Regions from separate parts of the Bacillus paramobilis genome, predicted to be linked through region 1. Evidence: riboswitches for the same ligand, from Rfam matches in the RefSeq annotation. Region 1 holds a riboswitch; each other region holds the start of a gene.
The links. Region 1 has a riboswitch for S-adenosylmethionine ahead of metK (methionine adenosyltransferase). Riboswitches for the same ligand answer to the same signal wherever they lie in the genome.

Region 1 (6,260 bases):
TTGAAAAAGGCCAGTATTATAAATCATTACAGAAGTAACTTTTCCAGCTGCCATTAAAGTGGCAGCTTTTTATATAAAAACTAACTTTTTCTTTACAAAACATTATTACTCCCTCAATAAAATCTTATTAAAATAAAAGCTAATATCTCCATATATATGTAAACGAGGGAGGAGAATTTTCATGAAGGTCAGTGGACTGTATAAAATAGAATGCTACATTTTCAAAGGAATTAACCGATACTTTGATCAAAAAACATTAAATATCTTTTTCAGCAATATTACTCATATCGGTGGCGCTACTTTCTCAATCGCACTCACACTTTTCTTTTTAATTTTTGCAAAAGGCACTTTGCATCAAGCTGCAATCGCAACTGCTATTTCTTTAGCAATTAGCCATATTCCTGTACAAATATTAAAAAGATGGTATCCGCGAAAACGCCCTTATTTAACAATTCAGGATGCGAAATATCCAGTCCATCCATTAAAAGACCACTCTTTCCCGTCTGGTCATACAACAGCCGTTTTCTCTGTCTTCATTCCATTTATTTGCTATAATCCAAACTTACTTGTTTTTCTATTACCGTTAGCATTATGCGTCGGTATTTCTCGTATTTATTTAGGGCTTCACTATCCGTCTGATGTATTCGTCGGTATGTGCCTCGGCACTTGCTCTGGCATCATCTCTTTTTATCAATTCATCCCACTTTTCACATAAAGGAGTGATATGATGAGAGTCGCCATTTTTACCGATACTTTTACACCACAAGTCAACGGGGTTGCGAAAACGTTAGAACGATTAACACGTTACTTTCAGAAAGAAAAGATCGCCTATTCTGTTTTCGCCCCTCAGCATACAGCTGAAGATGATTTCGTAGCCAATGTGAACAAGATGAGAAGTATCCCATTAACAATATTATATCCAGAATGTCGCTTTTCTTTTCCTACTCCGCGCATTAAACGAGAACTTCTTTCCTTTAAACCTGACATTATTCACATTGCTACACCTTTCAATATGGGACTCTGTGGATTGTATTATGCAAAAAAGTTAAACATCCCAGTTGTCGGTTCTTATCATACTGATTTCGATGCTTATTTACGCTATTATAAAATTGAATTTCTCTCTAATATGCTTTGGAACTATTTAAAATGGTTTCATAGTCATATGCAAAAAAATTTCGTTCCTTCCTTTGAAACGTTACACCAACTAAAAAATAAAGGCTTTCAGGCCCTCTCCATATGGGGACGTGGTGTAGATTGCACACTCTTTCATCCATCTTACAATACAGACCTATTCCGAAAAAAATATAATATTACAGCGAAGTATGTCCTTTCCTATGTTGGACGGATTGCCCCTGAAAAAGATATTGATACGTTGCAACACCTTATCTTGAAAACGACTCATACTCGAAACGACGTTCATTGGCTCATCGCAGGAGACGGTCCTCTAGCAACAAATTTGCGTGAAGCTGTTCCGCGTGCACATATCACTTTTACTGGATATTTACAAGGGAAGGATTTAGCTGAAGCATATGCTTGTTCTAACATCATGGTATTTCCATCCGCTACTGAAACGTTCGGAAATGTCGTACTCGAATCACTTGCATGTGGTACACCTGTCATTGGTGCAAATAGTGGCGGGGTTAAAAATATTATTACAGATGGAAAAACGGGAGTTCTTTGTCCGCCCAAAAATGAGGACGCATTTCTATTATCCATCCATTCTTTATTGCAAAATGAAGAGCAACTTACACAAATGGGCATAGCAGCTTCGTCTTATGCTAAATCAAAAAGCTGGGATGAGATCTTTCGTGGCTTACTTGACCAATATGAAACGGTCCTTCAGCATAACGCATCAGAGTTACTTGCTTAAATAGAAAAACTCCCTTCAAAAAACGAAGGGAGTTTCTTACACAGTTGTAAACTTTACTTAAATAAATGATACACAAGGTGAAGTATCACTTTATTTATATATTCATTATAACAAAAATAAACACAAATAAACAGACTTGTAATAAAAACCCATAAAAATTAATATATGGTTATACAGTATTTTAACTGTATAGTGATTTTAAGAATTCCCCTTAAAATCAACTTACTCACATATCTTTATACAGTAATTGTTCCCCAATTTCTGTATATCAAAAAACCTTTCATTCATTTGAAAGGTCTTTTTGAGCCTGCATATATTCTTCTTTCGTATTCACATTTATAAACCAATCCGCATGCGCTTGTACATTTTCACCAACAATATATTTCACATTACATTGTGATAAAAGCTGACTCATACTTCTTTTTTCTTCCTGAAGCAAAGCATAAATCTTTTCTTTCACGCGGTTATGATACGCTGCAAGTAACGGTTGTTTCCTTCCATTAATAATAGGGACAACTGCATCATATTCATTACTCGTTTGCTCTAGTAAAATGGTAAACCATTCTTGCGAAACATTTGGCGCATCGCAAGGCATAATAGCATACCAATCTGCTTCTATATATTCCATTCCTGATACAATTCCAGCAAGTGGTCCATTTCCTTTATAATGCGGAATATCTTCTATAACAGGAACTTGTACAAGTTCCTCTACTCGCTCTTTTATATCAGAATGACTAATGACTACAACCTCTTGCAAAGCAGTCGTCATCACTTTCAAAATATGCTCTATAAAAGTACTACCTTGCCAGATCGCTAATGCTTTCGGCTCACCGAATCGACTCGACATACCGCCTGCCAATACAATTCCAGCATACTTACTCATTGGCGATGCAGCTCAAATGTAATATGACCTAATTCCGGTAAAATCAATTTATTCATCGCAAGACGAACTGCTCCGCTAGACCCTGGCATGGAAAAGACAACTTTGCGCCCAATTGTACCGCCGATTGCTCTACTTAACATCGCGCTGCTTCCGATATCTTCTAAATAACTAATCATACGAAACAACTCACCAAACCCGACAATCTCTTTATCTAATAACGCTGATACTGCTTCAATCGTTACATCACGCTTCGTAATACCAGTACCGCCATTTGTTAAAACGACATCAACATCTTCCCTATGATAACCAGCTAACACTGCTTGCTGAATACTTTCTTTATCATCTTTTACAATTTCATAAGAGGTCACTGTATGCCCTGCTTCTTTTAACAATTCATGTAATAGCTGCCCGCTCTTATCTGTCTCTCCCGTACGTGTATCGGAAATCGTCACGATCTTGCAGCGCACTTCTTTTGGAGCTTGTTTTTTATGTTCGGTTACGCTCATTTTATATCTTTCCTTTCCTAAAGGCTTTTCTTCATTTTATCATACATATCTTTACACAATTATGTATGAAGCCGCTAATACACCATGATACAATATAAGTATATACAACCACAAAAAGGAAAATATACTTTCTTATACTCCTAGACTACACATCATTAGCTACTCTTTAAATCCCCTTATATTTTCCACATAGTAGATTTCATTTTAAATTACAAAATAATTTGGAGGTTCACTCATTATGGAACTTTATAAAAAACTAACAACAACATTCATCCTCTTATTCGTCGCTTCCATTACTGTCGGCTTTTCTCTAAAAGACGCAATTCCATACGCTACATTAGTAAGTATTATATTCGCAACACTATTTTTACTAAGCAGTGCCTTTTGCGCGGGTAAAGCACGTCAAATGAAAGGTTGATTACATATGTTCAAGAAGAAACCAATCTTTTGTAAATCCTGCGGGAAAGAAATACAAACGTATGAAAAGGCATGGGTTCATATGCCTTTTCCGGCAAGTGGTATGACTAATATGAAAAAGTATATTGAGCTAGACGGCGAAGTTTATTGTGGTTCTTGCATCCAAGTAGTAAATAAAACAAAATAAAAAAGCTTTGCGCTCACGGCGCAAAGCTTTTTTTCATATATTATAGACCAGCTTGCTCTTTTAAAGCTGCAGCTTTGTCTGTACGTTCCCATGTTAGATCTACATCAGTACGTCCGAAGTGGCCGTAAGCTGCTGTTTGTTTGTAAATTGGGCGACGTAAGTCTAGCATTTTAATAATACCAGCTGGGCGAAGATCGAAGTTGTTACGAACTAGTTCTACTAGTACGTCTTCAGATACTTTACCAGTGCCGAACGTATCAACTGAAATTGATACTGGTTGTGCTACACCGATTGCGTATGCAAGTTGTACTTCTGCTTTGTCAGCAAGACCAGCTGCTACGATGTTTTTCGCAACATAACGAGCTGCATATGCTGCTGAACGGTCAACTTTCGTTGCATCTTTACCAGAGAATGCACCGCCACCGTGGCGAGCGTATCCACCGTAAGTATCAACGATGATTTTACGTCCTGTTAAACCAGCATCACCTTGTGGTCCACCAATTACGAAGCGGCCAGTTGGGTTAATGAAGAATTTCGTTTCTCCATCCATTAATTCTGCTGGAACTACAGCTTTAATTACATGCTCTTTTAAATCGCGATCGATTTCTTCCCATGTAACATCTGGATGATGCTGTGTAGAAATTACGATTGTATCTACACGTACAGGTTTACCATTTTCATCATACTCAACTGTAACTTGCGTTTTTCCATCCGGACGTAAGTATGATAATGTATCATCTTTACGTACTTCAGTTAAACGGCGAGCTAATTTGTGAGCAAGCGAGATTGGAAGTGGCATTAACTCTTGTGTCTCATTACATGCGAAACCAAACATTAAACCTTGGTCTCCTGCACCAATTGCCTCAATCTCAGCGTCAGTCATTTGACCTTCGCGTGCTTCTAGCGCTTGGTCAACACCCATAGCGATGTCAGCAGATTGCTCATCGATAGATGTTAAAACTGCACAAGTTTCTGCATCGAATCCGTATTTTGCGCGTGTGTAACCAATGCCTTGAATTGTTTCACGAACGATTTTTGGAATATCTACGTAAGTAGAAGTCGTAATTTCCCCCGCTACCAATACTAAACCAGTTGTTACAGTTGTTTCACAAGCTACACGTGCATTTGCGTCTTTTGATAAGATCGCATCTAAAATTGAATCAGAAATTTGGTCACAAATTTTATCTGGATGTCCTTCAGTTACAGACTCAGATGTGAACAGATGACGTTTTTTTGTCATGTGGTAAACCTCCCTACAGTAATTGTATATATTGTACGGAACTCATCCTTAATTTGCCACAAATTGCGACATACATTTATTCTCCCACAAGCATACAGAAAAACCTTTCCCACTTTACATAGAGGAAAGGTTTAATTTGCTACTTGCATACTGCTTTTTGCCCTTCGCTCTTATCGTTCGAGACCTGTAGCCTCGCACAGGTTTTAGCACCTATTCACCTGTATTTACCACTACAAGTGAGGTTGCTGGGCTTCATCGGGCCTGTCCCTCCGCCAGCTCGGGATAAGAGAGTATCCGTCCCAACCTATACTAAAGAAATGATATTCATTTGTCAATTAATATTCACATTTTCCTGAAAGTTTTTCTCAATACGCCTAAAATGAAATATTAATAAGGAAATAATGCATTCACACAAACAAAAAGAAATAAATAGTATACATTATTTATATAATTGTGTTATACTCTTGTTGGGGATTACGAGAAATATTTCATTAAATGAAAAGGATGGTATATAAATATGAGTACTGTGAATGTCCAAATTGGTTTACACGAATTATTGAACGGAAGCAATGCACAGATTCAACTAAGTGTTCCGCAATTAGTGGAAAAAGTATTAATGCGAAATGAAGGGAAATTAACTTCTACTGGTGCCGTTTCTGCTTCAACAGGAAAATATACAGGACGTTCTCCTAAAGATAAATTTATTGTGAAAGAAGCATCGGTTGCTGACAAAATTGCTTGGGGAGCAGTGAATCAACCGATTTCTGAAGAACATTTTAATAAATTATATACTAAAGTTTTAGAATACTTAAAAGAAAAAGAAGAGTTATTCGTCTTCAATGGATTTGCTGGCGCTGACCGCAATTACCGCCTACCAATTCAAGTTATTAACGAATATGCATGGCACAATTTATTTGTACATCAATTATTCATTCGTCCAACTGAAGAAGAATTAACAACTCATGAATCAGAGTTCACAATTGTTTCTGCACCGAATTTCAAAGCTGATCCAGCTGTTGACGGTACAAACTCTGAAGCATTCATTATGGTTTCATTCGAAAAACGTATCGTACTAATTGGTGGTACAGAATACGCTGGAGAAATGAAAAAATCAATCTTCTCTATTATGAACTTCTTACTACCTGAACAAGATATTC
Region 2 (6,260 bases), 2.1 Mb from region 1:
AGAAAGGGCGATGGACAAGCCGATCAAACCAACAATACCCCAAGCTAACTTTCCAAAAAATGATTGTGCTCGCACAAATGATTTATAGCTCCAGTACACAACTCCTGCTCCAATTGCGAACCCTATAATACCAGCAAGACTGCCAAGAGCAATTAAAGCTAAAATACCAGCCGCGATAAACGCTAGAAATTGTTTCATCTTGTGCTTGCCTCCCTTCGATTTGATACTCTTATCTTAACTATTTTTTCATCTTTCCATAACGAGCTTAAGAACCGTTTTTAACTCAGACTTAAGACCGAGTCGCATTCAGCCTTGTGCAAAAACTACGATTGGATAGGATGTTTCACTCTTTTATTGCACATAAAAAGCCGTACAGAGAATACTCTCTGTACGGCTTTCATTGCTATGCATAAACTTCATTTTTCATTATGCTGTTTTATGATATTCTTTCTTTCCCGCCACTTTAGAAAACCTCGGGAAACCAATTAATATAGAAATGATTCCACATACTCCAACTAAGATTGGATAAAACGCATATGGTAACAATTCAATCGGAGATAACGCCGCAAACCCTGCTGCTGTTAACATTTGAGCACCATACGGGATTAACCCTTGCACACAGCATGAGAAAAGATCTAATACACTCGCTGATTTACGAGGATCAATTTCATACTGATCTGCAATGTTTTTCGCAAGCGGACCTGTAAAGATAATAGAAATCGTATTATTTGCTGTACACATATTCGTCATACTTACTAAGCCAGCGATACCGAACTCTGCTCCTTTTTTCGAACGAATGTTACGCGTTAAAATATTCATTAAATATTGAATGCCACCATTATATTGAATCAGTTCGACCATACCGCCAATTAAAATAGCAAGTAATACTAACTCCATCATACCGCCCATTCCAGTCGTTACACTTTTAAAGAAACTCTCTAACGTGTAACTTCCATCTAAAAGACCGATAACGCCTGATAGTACTGTCCCACCAGTTAACACGATAAGTACATTCCAGCCAAGTAACGCTGTAATAAGTACTCCTGCATACGGTAAAATCTTTATCCAGTCAAAGCTATGCGCTTTAATCTGCGTATCACTTCCTAAGGTAACGATTACTAATAGTACAATTGTAATAACCGCTGCTGGTAATACAATTAAAAAGTTCGTTTTAAACTTATCTTTCATTTCTGTTCCTTGCGAACGTACAGCTGCGATTGTTGTATCTGAAATAAATGATAAATTATCACCAAACATCGCTCCACCAACAACAGTAGCCATCGTAAGTGCAATGGAGATATCAGTTTGCCCACTAATCCCTACAGCAATTGGTGCTAATGCAGCAATCGTTCCCATTGAAGTTCCCATCGCTAATGAAATAAATGCCCCTATAACAAAAATTCCAGCTACGATAAATCCTTGCGGCAAAATGGATAACGCTAAGTTAACTGTAGAATCAACGCCGCCCATCCCTTTTGCTGTTTCAGAAAATGCTCCTGCAAGCACAAATATTAGAACCATAATCATAATATCTGGGTTCCCTGCACCTTTAGCAAATCGTTCTACTTTTACATTAAAGCTTTCTTTACGATTCATTGCTAAAGCGACCCCTACAGCAATTGAAATTGCTACAAGTATCGGCAATTTATAGAAATCACCTGTAATAATTCCAGAACCAATAAATAGCGCCAAAAATATCCCCAGTGGTAATAAAGCCAAACCATTTCCTCTCGTTTCTTTCAAAGTACCATCTCTCCCTAGTTTCAACCTTTTTCTAATGAATAACAAAAGACCTCTTCCAATGAGAAGAGGTCTTATACATCTATAAGAAACGCTCTTCTCATCTTTCAAGCACATGCTTGCTGGATTTGGCACAGCACTCTGAAATCGAGTCCGCTGCCGAGGCATCGTAGGGCCAGTCCCTCCGCCTCTCTTTATAAGAAGGTTTCATATTTATTTTTTAATAATAATTTCTTCCCTAACTTTACTCGCTTACAAAACAAAAGTCAATTATTTTTTGTATAGATTTTTTTGGTAATTATGCAAAAATTTGAATACAACAATCATTTTAACTTTTTGATTTCTTCTTCCAATATTGAAATCCAATAAAATTCACTATTTTTTATTGCAGCTATTATCCATTTCGTAGTGCACCAAGCTAACTCATACTCTTCTTTTGTAACATCGCCACTTTTATAAGCATCCTCTAACTCATCTTCATCCAATATATACATTTTACCGTTCGGTAATAACACTACATCTAAATATAAATCATCAAAATAAGGTAAACCACGATCGTCTATTTCATATTCTTTCGCCACATCAATATAATATTGCACTAATTTTTTCTGATCATCTAACATAGCTGTAATCGCAAAGTTTTTCCCGTCTATGAAATATTGAATCCACGTAAACTGATTCCCTGCAATACAAAGTTCCTTACCATCATATTCTTTACAACTAGGTTCTTTCACCTTTTTTATTTCCAGTATTCCTAGCATTCCTTCTTCTATTTGCTTAACTGTATAATCTTTCTCTATTAGTCGCTTCCACGAAGAACCGTCACCATATTTACGTTTCATTACGTCCGCTTCCCTTCTATATAGAAAAGCCCCCACATATTATGTGAGAGCTTGTTCAAATTATAATTAAGCTGCTTGCTTATTAGAAATCTCTTTCAAATAGGCCTGTCCTTTTTCAGCGTCATACTGACCTTCCCACTTAGACATAACTACAGCCGCTAAAGAGTTACCTACAACGTTAACTGCTGTACGAGCCATATCTAAAATACGGTCAATACCAGCGATGAAGGCTAAACCTTCAGCTGGAATACCTACTGTACCAAGTGTCGCTAATAATACAACGAATGATACGCCAGGTACACCCGCAATACCTTTTGATGTAAGCATTAATACAAGTAATAATGTAATTTGTTGTGTAATGGATAAATCAATACCGTACATTTGCGCTAAGAAAATAGCCGCAATTGCTTGATATAAAGTTGATCCATCTAAGTTAAATGAATAACCTGTCGGAATAACGAAAGATGTAATTGCCTTCGGACAACCGAACTTCTCCATTTTCTCCATGATTTTCGGTAAAACTGTTTCTGAACTTGCTGTAGAGTATGCTAAGATCAATTCGTCTTTTAAAATCTTAAAGAATTGGAAAATGTTAATTCCAAATATTTTCGCTGTAATTCCTAATACGACTACAACGAAGAAAATCATTGCTCCATATACTACAATTAATAATTTCCCTAATGGAATTAATGAAGAAAGACCAAATGTAGAAACTGTAACTCCAATTAGTGCAAACACACCAAATGGTGCAAATTTCATAACTTGGTTTGTTACGTAAAACATTGCATCAGCTACACCTTGGAAAAATTGAAGAACCGGTCTTCCTCTTTCACCAATTGCCGCTACACCTAAACCAAATAATACAGAGAAGAAGATAATAGCAAGCATATCTCCGTCAGCTAATGACTTCATAATGTTCGTTGGAACAATATTTACAAATGTATCTGCAAATGAATGACTTTGTACTTGCTCTGTCGTATGTGTATATTTTGAAATATCTGTCTTTGTTAACTGCTCCATGTTTACGCCTTTTCCTGGTTGGAAAATATTCGCAATCAATAGACCGACAATAATTGCAATTGTTGTAATAATTTCAAAGTAAATAATTGTTTTTCCGCCTAGTCGGCCTAATTTTTTAACATCGCCAACACCAGCAACCCCAACAACAATACTTGCTACAACAATCGGTACAACGATCATTTTAATTAATCGGATGAAAATATCACCAATTGGTTGTAAGTAACTCACCACTGCCGGATTGCCAAAGAAAATCGCCCCAACTGCAATACCTAGCGCAAGTCCTATTAATATTTGCCATGCAAGTCCTATTCTTTTCATATTTGTTGTAACCCCCTCTTCGATGTGTCACTCTATCTCTCATTCTATCTCTATAAAACTTGAAATTAAGAGTATTACATATTATTCGACAATTCACTACATTTTGTCCCTGTTAAAAATCATAAATCAAAATTTTAAATCTGACAACAAAATAAGTTTGCCCGAACGCAAATAATTTTCTTGACAAAAACAAAACCCATGTCAGAAAACCTCACATGAGAACGATTCCTTATCAGTGTTTTATTGGATTCCTATCTACTATTTTACTATATAAAACAAATATTTTTTCCCTTTATTTTACAAATAAATCCAAAAAATACATCCTTTTTGCACGAATAAAAAAACGCATCCAACATGACAATTATCATTAAAAGATGATAAATTCCGACAAAACTTAGCAATTTTATAAAATTTTCTTTACATTATGATTACAACGATAGACACTCTTCTTCTTATGATATATAACATTCATAGGGAAAGGAGCCAGACAACCATGAAAAAGAAATTTGCAGCGTTTAGTGTTTTAGCAGCAGGAACGATTTTTGTTTCTCCGCTACTTTCACCCGTATACGCTGAAACGAATCAAGATAAATTATCTAATATTCAATCTGAATTAGAAGGAAAACAAAATGACTTACAAAATAAATCAGCTGAGAAAGACCAAATAGAAAAAGAAATTCAAGAATTACAAAAGAAAATTGACGATTTAACTACTTCTATTAATAAAAATGAAGCTGAATTAAACGATACAAAAAAAGAAATTAGTAAAACACAACAAGTAATTGCTGAAAAAAAGAAACATATAGAGCAATTACAAACAAACATAGATACACGTCAGGAAGTTATTAAGCAACGTTTACAATCTATGCAAGAAAAACCTCGTACAAATATTATTACAGAGGTAATAACAACTTCTACAAATATCGCTGATCTTGTTGATAATATGTACTCTGTAAGCTTAATTTTAAACAACGATACTGATATTGTGAAAAAACAAACAACTGATCAAAATGCTGTGACGAAAGAAAAAGAGGCTGTTGAGAAAAAAGAGCACCAACTAAAAGAAGCTGAACAGAAATTAGTTCAAAAACAACAAGAGTTGCAAACGAATCAACAACAACAGCAAACATTTATTAGCGATCTACATACGAAAGTAGCAAAAGTAGATTCAGAGATTGAAGGATTAGAAGAATCCAAAGGTATTTTAGAAAATCAGCGTCAAGCCGTTCAAAAAGCAATTGAAGAAGAAAAACGTGCAGAAGAAACTCGTAAGGCTGAAGAGGCACGTAAGGCAGAGGAAGCTCGTAAACAAGCTACTACATCTGCTCAAACAGCTCAAGCAGCTCCAACACCACACGATACAAATATTGGCGGCTTTATTAAGCCAGCAGCTGGATCAAAAACTTCTGGTTTTGGCGTGCGCTCTATAGATAACCATAAAGGAATCGATATCGCAGCTTCAGGAACTGTTCCAATTATTGCCGCTGCTGACGGCGTTGTGATTCGCTCAGAATTATCATCTAGTTACGGAAATGTTGTTTACTTATCTCACCGTATAAACGGAAAAACATACACGACAGTATATGCTCATATGAGTAGCCGTTCTGTATCAAATGGACAAACTGTAAAACAAGGCACTCAACTTGGATTTATGGGGAATACTGGCCAATCATACGGACAACATTTACACTTCGAACTTCACCTTGGAGAATGGAATGTCGGCAAAACAAACGCAGTTGACCCCTCTCCTTATATTGGATTATAAAAAACTCGGTGCATACCGAGTTTTTTATTTATACTTCACACAATATAGGCTTTCCACATAGACTAAAACTAAATGCCTATAGTTTATGGGGTGATCAACTATGAATACACAATTACTACAAGAAATAGAAGAAGCTAGAGAGACGTATATCGGCCGGATATTTACATTTGGCGGCTCCGCATTATTTTTAATCGGATCATTCATCGCAGTCGTCACAGCCTATAAAGCATATAATCGTTTATTAAATACACCTACAACATAATAAAAAGACGGAGATTTCTCCGTCTTTTTATTATGCAAACATTTTAAATACGCCTATCACATTTAAAAATACAATAATTACCGTTACTGGAATAACATAACGAAGCAAGAAGAACCAAATATTAAATAATGTTTTCCCTTTCGTTTCCGTAACTTCTAATTCTTTCATTAACATTTCTTTACTCATTTTATTTGGTACGAATAGCGAGATGGCTAGTACGCCAAGCGGCAGTAATACATTACTTACCGAAAAATCGACGAAATCAAAGAATGTCTTACCAAATATTTTCACATCACTCATAATTCCAAACGAT
Region 3 (6,260 bases), 660 kb from region 1:
CATGAGCTGAAATAAATGCACTTTACTATATTCATTGACTAGCTGGCCTTTATTAGTTACAACATACATTGTATTTGTAACACCTTGATCTGTTTGCTTCGCTATAGAACCACCGACAATATGTACACCATATTGTTTCGACCACTCTTTCAGCTTTTCTTTCGTTTCCAATCCATCCCTATCTGCAATTTCAGAGAGTCTCGTTAAATCATATCCTGTTGTCCATAGTTCTGGTAAAACAATAACATCTGGTCTTTCCTTCATCGCTTCGCTTATTTTATTTTTAGCATTCTCAATATTTTTCTCTACATCTCCAAAGACAATGTCCATTTGAATACATGCGACTTTCATTTTGTCAGCCCCATTCATAATTTTTTCTTTACAAAATACTGGAAAGATTATATCATTTGTCACTAGAATTGTAACAACTTTCAAAAGAGGTGGAAAGTATGAAATCATTTCAACCTTCTGAGATAGTAACATCATTGCCAACACAATTTTTTGCTTCACTTGTTGCAAAAGTTAACAAAGTCGTAGCAGCTGGTCACGATGTTATTAATCTAGGTCAAGGTAATCCAGATCAACCAACACCGCAGCATATCGTAAAAGCTTTACAAGATGCTGCAGAAAATACCATTCATCATAAATATCCGCCATTTCGCGGACATGAAAGTTTAAAAGAAGCCGTGGCAACATTCTATCAACGTGAATATGATGTAGTAGTAAATCCCAAAACAGAAGTTGCTATTTTGTTTGGCGGAAAGGCTGGATTAGTAGAATTACCAGTTTGTTTTACAAACCCTGGTGATACTATTCTCGTTCCAGATCCAGGCTACCCAGATTATTTATCAGGTGTTGCTTTAGCAAAAGCACAATTTGAAACAATGCCGCTACTTGCAGAAAATAATTTTTTACCAGATTATACGAAAATTGATGACTCTATTGCCGAGCGTGCAAAGCTAATGTTTTTAAACTATCCAAATAATCCTACCGGTGCTACTGCATCAAAAGATTTCTTTGATGAAACGATTCATTTTGCTAATGAACATAATATACTAGTCGTTCATGATTTTGCTTACGGTGCAATTGGATTCGATGGTCAAAAACCTGTTAGTTTCTTGCAAGCAGACGGTGCTAAAGATACAGGTATTGAAATTTACACTCTATCGAAAACTTTCAATATGGCTGGATGGCGCATTGCTTTTGCCGTGGGAAATGAAAGTGTGATTGAGACAATAAACTTATTACAAGATCATATGTACGTTAGTATTTTTGGTGCAGTTCAAGATGCTGCCCGCGAAGCACTATTAAGTTCACAGTCTTGCGTAATAGAACTTGTAAATAGTTACGAATCTCGAAGAAACGCTCTTGTTTCAGCTTGTCACTCAATTGGTTGGAATGTAGATATTCCAACAGGGTCATTTTTTGCATGGCTTCCTGTTCCGAAAGGATATACATCTGAGCAATTTTCTAATATTTTACTAGAAAAAGCACACGTTGCAGTTGCTCCTGGTGTTGGATTTGGTGAACATGGCGAAGGGTATGTCCGTGTTGGTCTCTTGCATACAGAAGATAGATTACGAGAAGCCATTAATCGAATTGATAAATTAAATTTTTTCAAAAAGTAATTGACAACATTAAAAATATCTGACAAAATTCAGTTATCTTAAAAATTTAAACATTTCTAAATACTTCTTATCAAGAGCAGGTGGAGGGACGAGCCCGACGAAACCCGGCAACCGATCTACAATCGTAGACACGGTGCTAATTCTCGCAGCATTATGCTGACAGATAAGGAGCTGGTTGTAAAAAAACCTCTCCTTAGCTGAGAGGTTTTTTTATTTAACTAGGAGGTTTTAACAATGAGCGGAATTATAGCGACGTATTTAATCCATGATGATTCACATAACTTAGAAAAAAAGGCCGAGCAAATTGCACTCGGTTTAACAATTGGCTCTTGGACTCATTTGCCACACTTATTGCAAGAACAATTAAAACAGCATAAAGGCAACGTCATTCACGTTGAGGAATTAGCTGAACAAGAACATACCAATTCGTATTTACGTAAAAAAGTAAAACGCGGGATTATTAAAATTGAATATCCGTTATTAAACTTTAGTCCAGACTTACCAGCAATTTTAACAACTGCATTCGGAAAACTATCACTTGATGGCGAAGTGAAATTAATTGACTTAACATTTTCAGACGAGTTAAAAAAGTATTTCCCTGGTCCAAAGTTTGGGATAGATGGTATTCGAAATCTTTTACAAGTGCATGAACGTCCCCTTTTAATGAGCATTTTTAAAGGAATGATTGGACGAAATATTGGGTATTTAAAAACGCAATTACGCGATCAAGCAATTGGTGGTGTAGATATCGTAAAGGATGATGAAATATTATTTGAGAATACATTAACACCACTTACGAAACGCATTGTATCTGGAAAAGAAGTTTTACAATCCGTATATGAAACATACGGCCATAAAACGTTATATGCCGTAAATTTAACAGGACGGACTTTTGATTTAAAAGAAAATGCGAAACGCGCAGTGCACGCTGGCGCTGATATTCTATTATTTAATGTATTTGCTTACGGACTAGATGTACTACAATCACTAGCAGAAGATGATGAAATCCCTGTTCCTATTATGGCACACCCTGCTGTAAGTGGCGCTTACTCAGCATCCAAGTTATATGGAGTTTCATCTCCATTATTACTTGGAAAGCTACTACGTTATGCTGGGGCTGACTTTTCATTATTCCCATCTCCATACGGAAGTGTTGCGCTAGAAAAAGAGGAGGCTCTTGCCATCTCAAAATATTTAACTGAAGACGATGCATTTTTCAAAAAGAGTTTTTCTGTTCCATCTGCTGGTATTCACCCTGGTTTCGTTCCCTTTATTTTACGAGATTTCGGTAAAGATGTTGTTATTAATGCTGGCGGCGGGATACATGGACATCCGAGCGGGGCGCAAGGCGGCGGTAAAGCTTTCCGTACTGCAATTGATGCCACTTTGCAAAATACACCACTCCATGAAGTAGATGACATAAATTTGCATAGTGCACTACAAATATGGGGAAATCCCTCTAATGAGGTGAAATTATGAGTATTCAAGTATTTTGTGATTTCGATGGCACGATTACAAATAATGATAACATTATGTCCATTATGGAAAAATTTGCACCACCAGAAGCTGAAGAAGTAAAGAACAGAATTTTATTACAAGAGCTGTCTATTCAAGAAGGTGTTTCTCAATTATTTCAATTAATACCTACTAGTCTACACGATGATATGATTCAATTTTTAATAGAAACTGCTGAAATACGTAATGGTTTTCATGAATTTATACAATTTGTAAATGAAAATAACATTTCTTTTTACGTAATATCAGGCGGAATGGATTTCTTCGTCTATCCACTCTTACAAGGAATCATTCCAAAAGAGAAAATCTACTGTAATGAAACAGACTTTTCCAGTGAATTCATTACCGTTAAGTGGCCTCATCCTTGTGATCATCATTGTCAAAATCATTGCGGATTATGCAAATCATCTTTAATCCGTAAATTAAGTGATACGAATGACCTCCATATTGTGATTGGAGATTCAATTACCGATTTACAAGCTGCGAAACAAGCAGATAAAGTATTTGCTCGTGACTTCCTTATTACAAAGTGTGAAGAGAATTATATTGCTTATACACCGTTTGAAACATTCCATGATATTCAAAATGAATTAAAACATTTGTTGGAGGTGAAATCATGAAACAACTTTTTCGTCAATGGTATGACTTAAGCGAGATAAAAAAAGAATTAACAACACGAAATTGGTTTCCAGCAACGAGTGGTAATATTTCTATAAAGGTTAGTCATGAACCGCTCACTTTTCTCATTACAGCAAGTGGTAAAGATAAAACAAAAACGACTCCCGATGATTTTCTATTAGTAGATCATCTAGGAGTTCCCGTATTAGAGACTGAATTACGCCCGTCAGCAGAAACAATATTGCATACACATATTTATAACAATACAAATGCCGGGTGCGTACTTCATGTTCATACAACTGATAACAATGTCATCACAAATTTATATAATGATGCAGTCATCCTTCAAAATCAAGAAATTATTAAAGCTCTCGATATTTGGGAAGAAGGTGCAACAATTCACATTCCTATTATCGAAAACCATGCCCATATCCCAACGCTTGGAGAAAACTTCCGAAAGCATATACAAGGTGATTCGGGAGCAATATTAATCCGTAACCATGGTATTACCGTATGGGGCCGAGATAGCTTTGATGCAAAGAAAAGATTAGAAGCTTATGAGTTTTTATTCCAATTTCATATAAAACTATTATCAATTCAAGGAGGCGTTTCTAATGGCGCAAATTCGTATTCATGAAGTAAATACTCGCATTGAAAATGAAGTGGAAGTATCTAAATTTCTACAAGAGGAAGGCGTTTTATATGAGAAATGGAACATCTCTAAGCTTCCTACTCATTTAAATGAAAATTATTCTTTAACTGATGAAAACAAGGCTGAAATATTAGCTGTGTTCTCAAAAGAAATCGCTGATGTTTCAGCGCGCCGAGGTTATAAAGCACATGATGTAATTTCACTTTCAAATAGCACACCTAACCTTGACGAATTATTAATTAATTTCCAAAAAGAACACCATCATACTGATGATGAAGTTCGCTTTATTGTTAGTGGTCATGGCATCTTTGCCATTGAAGGAAAAGATGGAAAGTTCTTTGACGTTGAACTTGAGCCAGGCGATCTCATATCTGTTCCTGAAAATGCAAGACATTATTTTACTTTGCAAGATGATCGTCAAGTTGTAGCAATTCGTATTTTTGTTACAACTGAAGGCTGGGTTCCAATTTATTAAGGTAGTTAGTTGAGTAAAAGGACTTGGATCCCCTTTTCCAACCTTTTATTCACTCTACATATATACATCCTCCTATGGAACAGGCTTATTTCAAAAATGAAATAAGCCTGATTTTTTATTTTCTCAAACATATGAGTCCTTCTATTCCAAAACAATCTCTCCTTCTATTTTTTAAGTGAATTTTTTAACACTTTTTGAACATTTATTGAACTTTTTTTGAATTTATTCTGAAAATTCTGTTTTGTATATGATATACTACAATTAAATACGAAGGAAAAGAATATCGCAAACAGAGGGGGATAATCATGAGTTTACTTATCGCACTTATACTAGGGGTTACGTGTGGAGCACTTCCTGTTATTCTAGGAGCTATTATGGAAGAGTTGGAAGTTGGCGTTTTAGGTTTTGTTGCATCTTGTGTAAGCGCTTTATTTTTTGGCTTGTTCGGTGCTATTCCTGTTTCAATTCTGTGTGCATTTTATATAGTACGCCATGCTCGTGCAAAACAATTCGGTCCTAATCATATCGCACAAGTTATTCCATTCCCAATCGAACGATGCCGCCGGGCTTCTAGCTTATAATTATAAAATTAAAAATAAATAAAAGTCCTCAAATGAGGACTTTTATTTATTTTCTTCTAGAAATTGAAACAATTCTTGTAAATGTAGGGCATCTTCACTATAGCTAATAGATACGTGACATATACCGTCAATCTCTGCTTGCATATATAGATCGACTCCATCTCGATCATATTTCAATGCCAAATAAAATTCCATTTCTTCTAGCATCTTTTTTGAAGTTCGAATAACATAATGCCCTCTCTCATCTCTTCCATATTCAAATTTCGGTTCAAAATCATATTTTTGTTTAAAAGCTTCTTTTTGTTTTTCATTAATTTGTATACAAGTCGCTCGTTGTACAGTATCAATCATCTCATCAAATTTTTGAAGATCCATCCCATTTACCCCCTTATGTACTTTTTGTATAACACTTGTGTTCCGCTATTCTCTTCCCCATCTTTCATTAACTCTTCATACAATTCCTTCGCCAAATTTAAACCTGGTACTGGTAATTGCAATTTTTCGGCCTCATCTAAAGCAATCTTCATATCTTTCATAAAATGTTTTACATAAAACCCTGGTTCAAAATCTCCCTTTAACATTCGAGGAGCTAAGTTACTCAATGACCAACTACCTGCTGCTCCCGTTGAAATACTCTCTAATACTTTATCCGGATTTAGTCCAGCTTTTTTCGCATAAGCAACAGCTTCACATACTCCAATCATGTTAGAAGCAATCGCAATTTGATTGCACATTTTTGTATGTTGTCCACTTCCAGCTGGTCCTTGCAACTGAATATTTGTCCCTAATTT

Region 2: it holds a riboswitch for S-adenosylmethionine, as region 1 does, so the genes downstream of both, AABL52_RS19695 (Na+/H+ antiporter NhaC family protein) here and metK (methionine adenosyltransferase) in region 1, are expected to answer to the same signal.
Region 3: it holds a riboswitch for S-adenosylmethionine, as region 1 does, so the genes downstream of both, mtnW (2,3-diketo-5-methylthiopentyl-1-phosphate enolase) here and metK (methionine adenosyltransferase) in region 1, are expected to answer to the same signal.

Annotation. Positions count from the first base shown of each region.
Region 1 covers NZ_CP151108.1:708,660-714,919, reverse strand. The annotation lists gene AABL52_RS03695 (gamma carbonic anhydrase family protein) at 1-38, shown strand, start outside; gene AABL52_RS03690 (phosphatase PAP2 family protein) at 182-715, shown strand; gene AABL52_RS03685 (glycosyltransferase family 4 protein) at 728-1,870, shown strand; gene AABL52_RS03680 (molybdenum cofactor guanylyltransferase) at 2,151-2,753, opposite strand; gene AABL52_RS03675 (MogA/MoaB family molybdenum cofactor biosynthesis protein) at 2,750-3,259, opposite strand; gene AABL52_RS03670 (hypothetical protein) at 3,498-3,677, shown strand; gene AABL52_RS03665 (hypothetical protein) at 3,684-3,863, shown strand; gene metK (methionine adenosyltransferase) at 3,904-5,103, opposite strand; SAM riboswitch class I at 5,271-5,392, opposite strand; gene pckA (phosphoenolpyruvate carboxykinase (ATP)) at 5,621-6,260, shown strand, end outside.
Region 2 covers NZ_CP151108.1:3,859,267-3,865,526, forward strand. The annotation lists gene AABL52_RS19690 (hypothetical protein) at 1-198, opposite strand, end outside; gene AABL52_RS19695 (Na+/H+ antiporter NhaC family protein) at 427-1,743, opposite strand; SAM riboswitch class I at 1,838-1,943, opposite strand; gene AABL52_RS19700 (DUF402 domain-containing protein) at 2,064-2,582, opposite strand; gene gltP (glutamate/aspartate:proton symporter GltP) at 2,649-3,920, opposite strand; gene AABL52_RS19710 (murein hydrolase activator EnvC family protein) at 4,414-5,685, shown strand; gene AABL52_RS19715 (hypothetical protein) at 5,786-5,947, shown strand; gene AABL52_RS19720 (sodium-dependent transporter) at 5,978-6,260, opposite strand, start outside.
Region 3 covers NZ_CP151108.1:1,370,212-1,376,471, reverse strand. The annotation lists gene AABL52_RS07285 (carbon-nitrogen family hydrolase) at 1-435, opposite strand, end outside; gene AABL52_RS07280 (pyridoxal phosphate-dependent aminotransferase) at 450-1,628, shown strand; SAM riboswitch class I at 1,693-1,798, shown strand; gene mtnW (2,3-diketo-5-methylthiopentyl-1-phosphate enolase) at 1,863-3,107, shown strand; gene AABL52_RS07270 (2-hydroxy-3-keto-5-methylthiopentenyl-1-phosphate phosphatase) at 3,104-3,763, shown strand; gene AABL52_RS07265 (methylthioribulose 1-phosphate dehydratase) at 3,760-4,398, shown strand; gene AABL52_RS07260 (1,2-dihydroxy-3-keto-5-methylthiopentene dioxygenase) at 4,376-4,888, shown strand; gene AABL52_RS07255 (hypothetical protein) at 5,194-5,469, shown strand; gene AABL52_RS07250 (DUF3909 family protein) at 5,512-5,844, opposite strand; gene AABL52_RS07245 (NAD(P)-dependent oxidoreductase) at 5,850-6,260, opposite strand, start outside.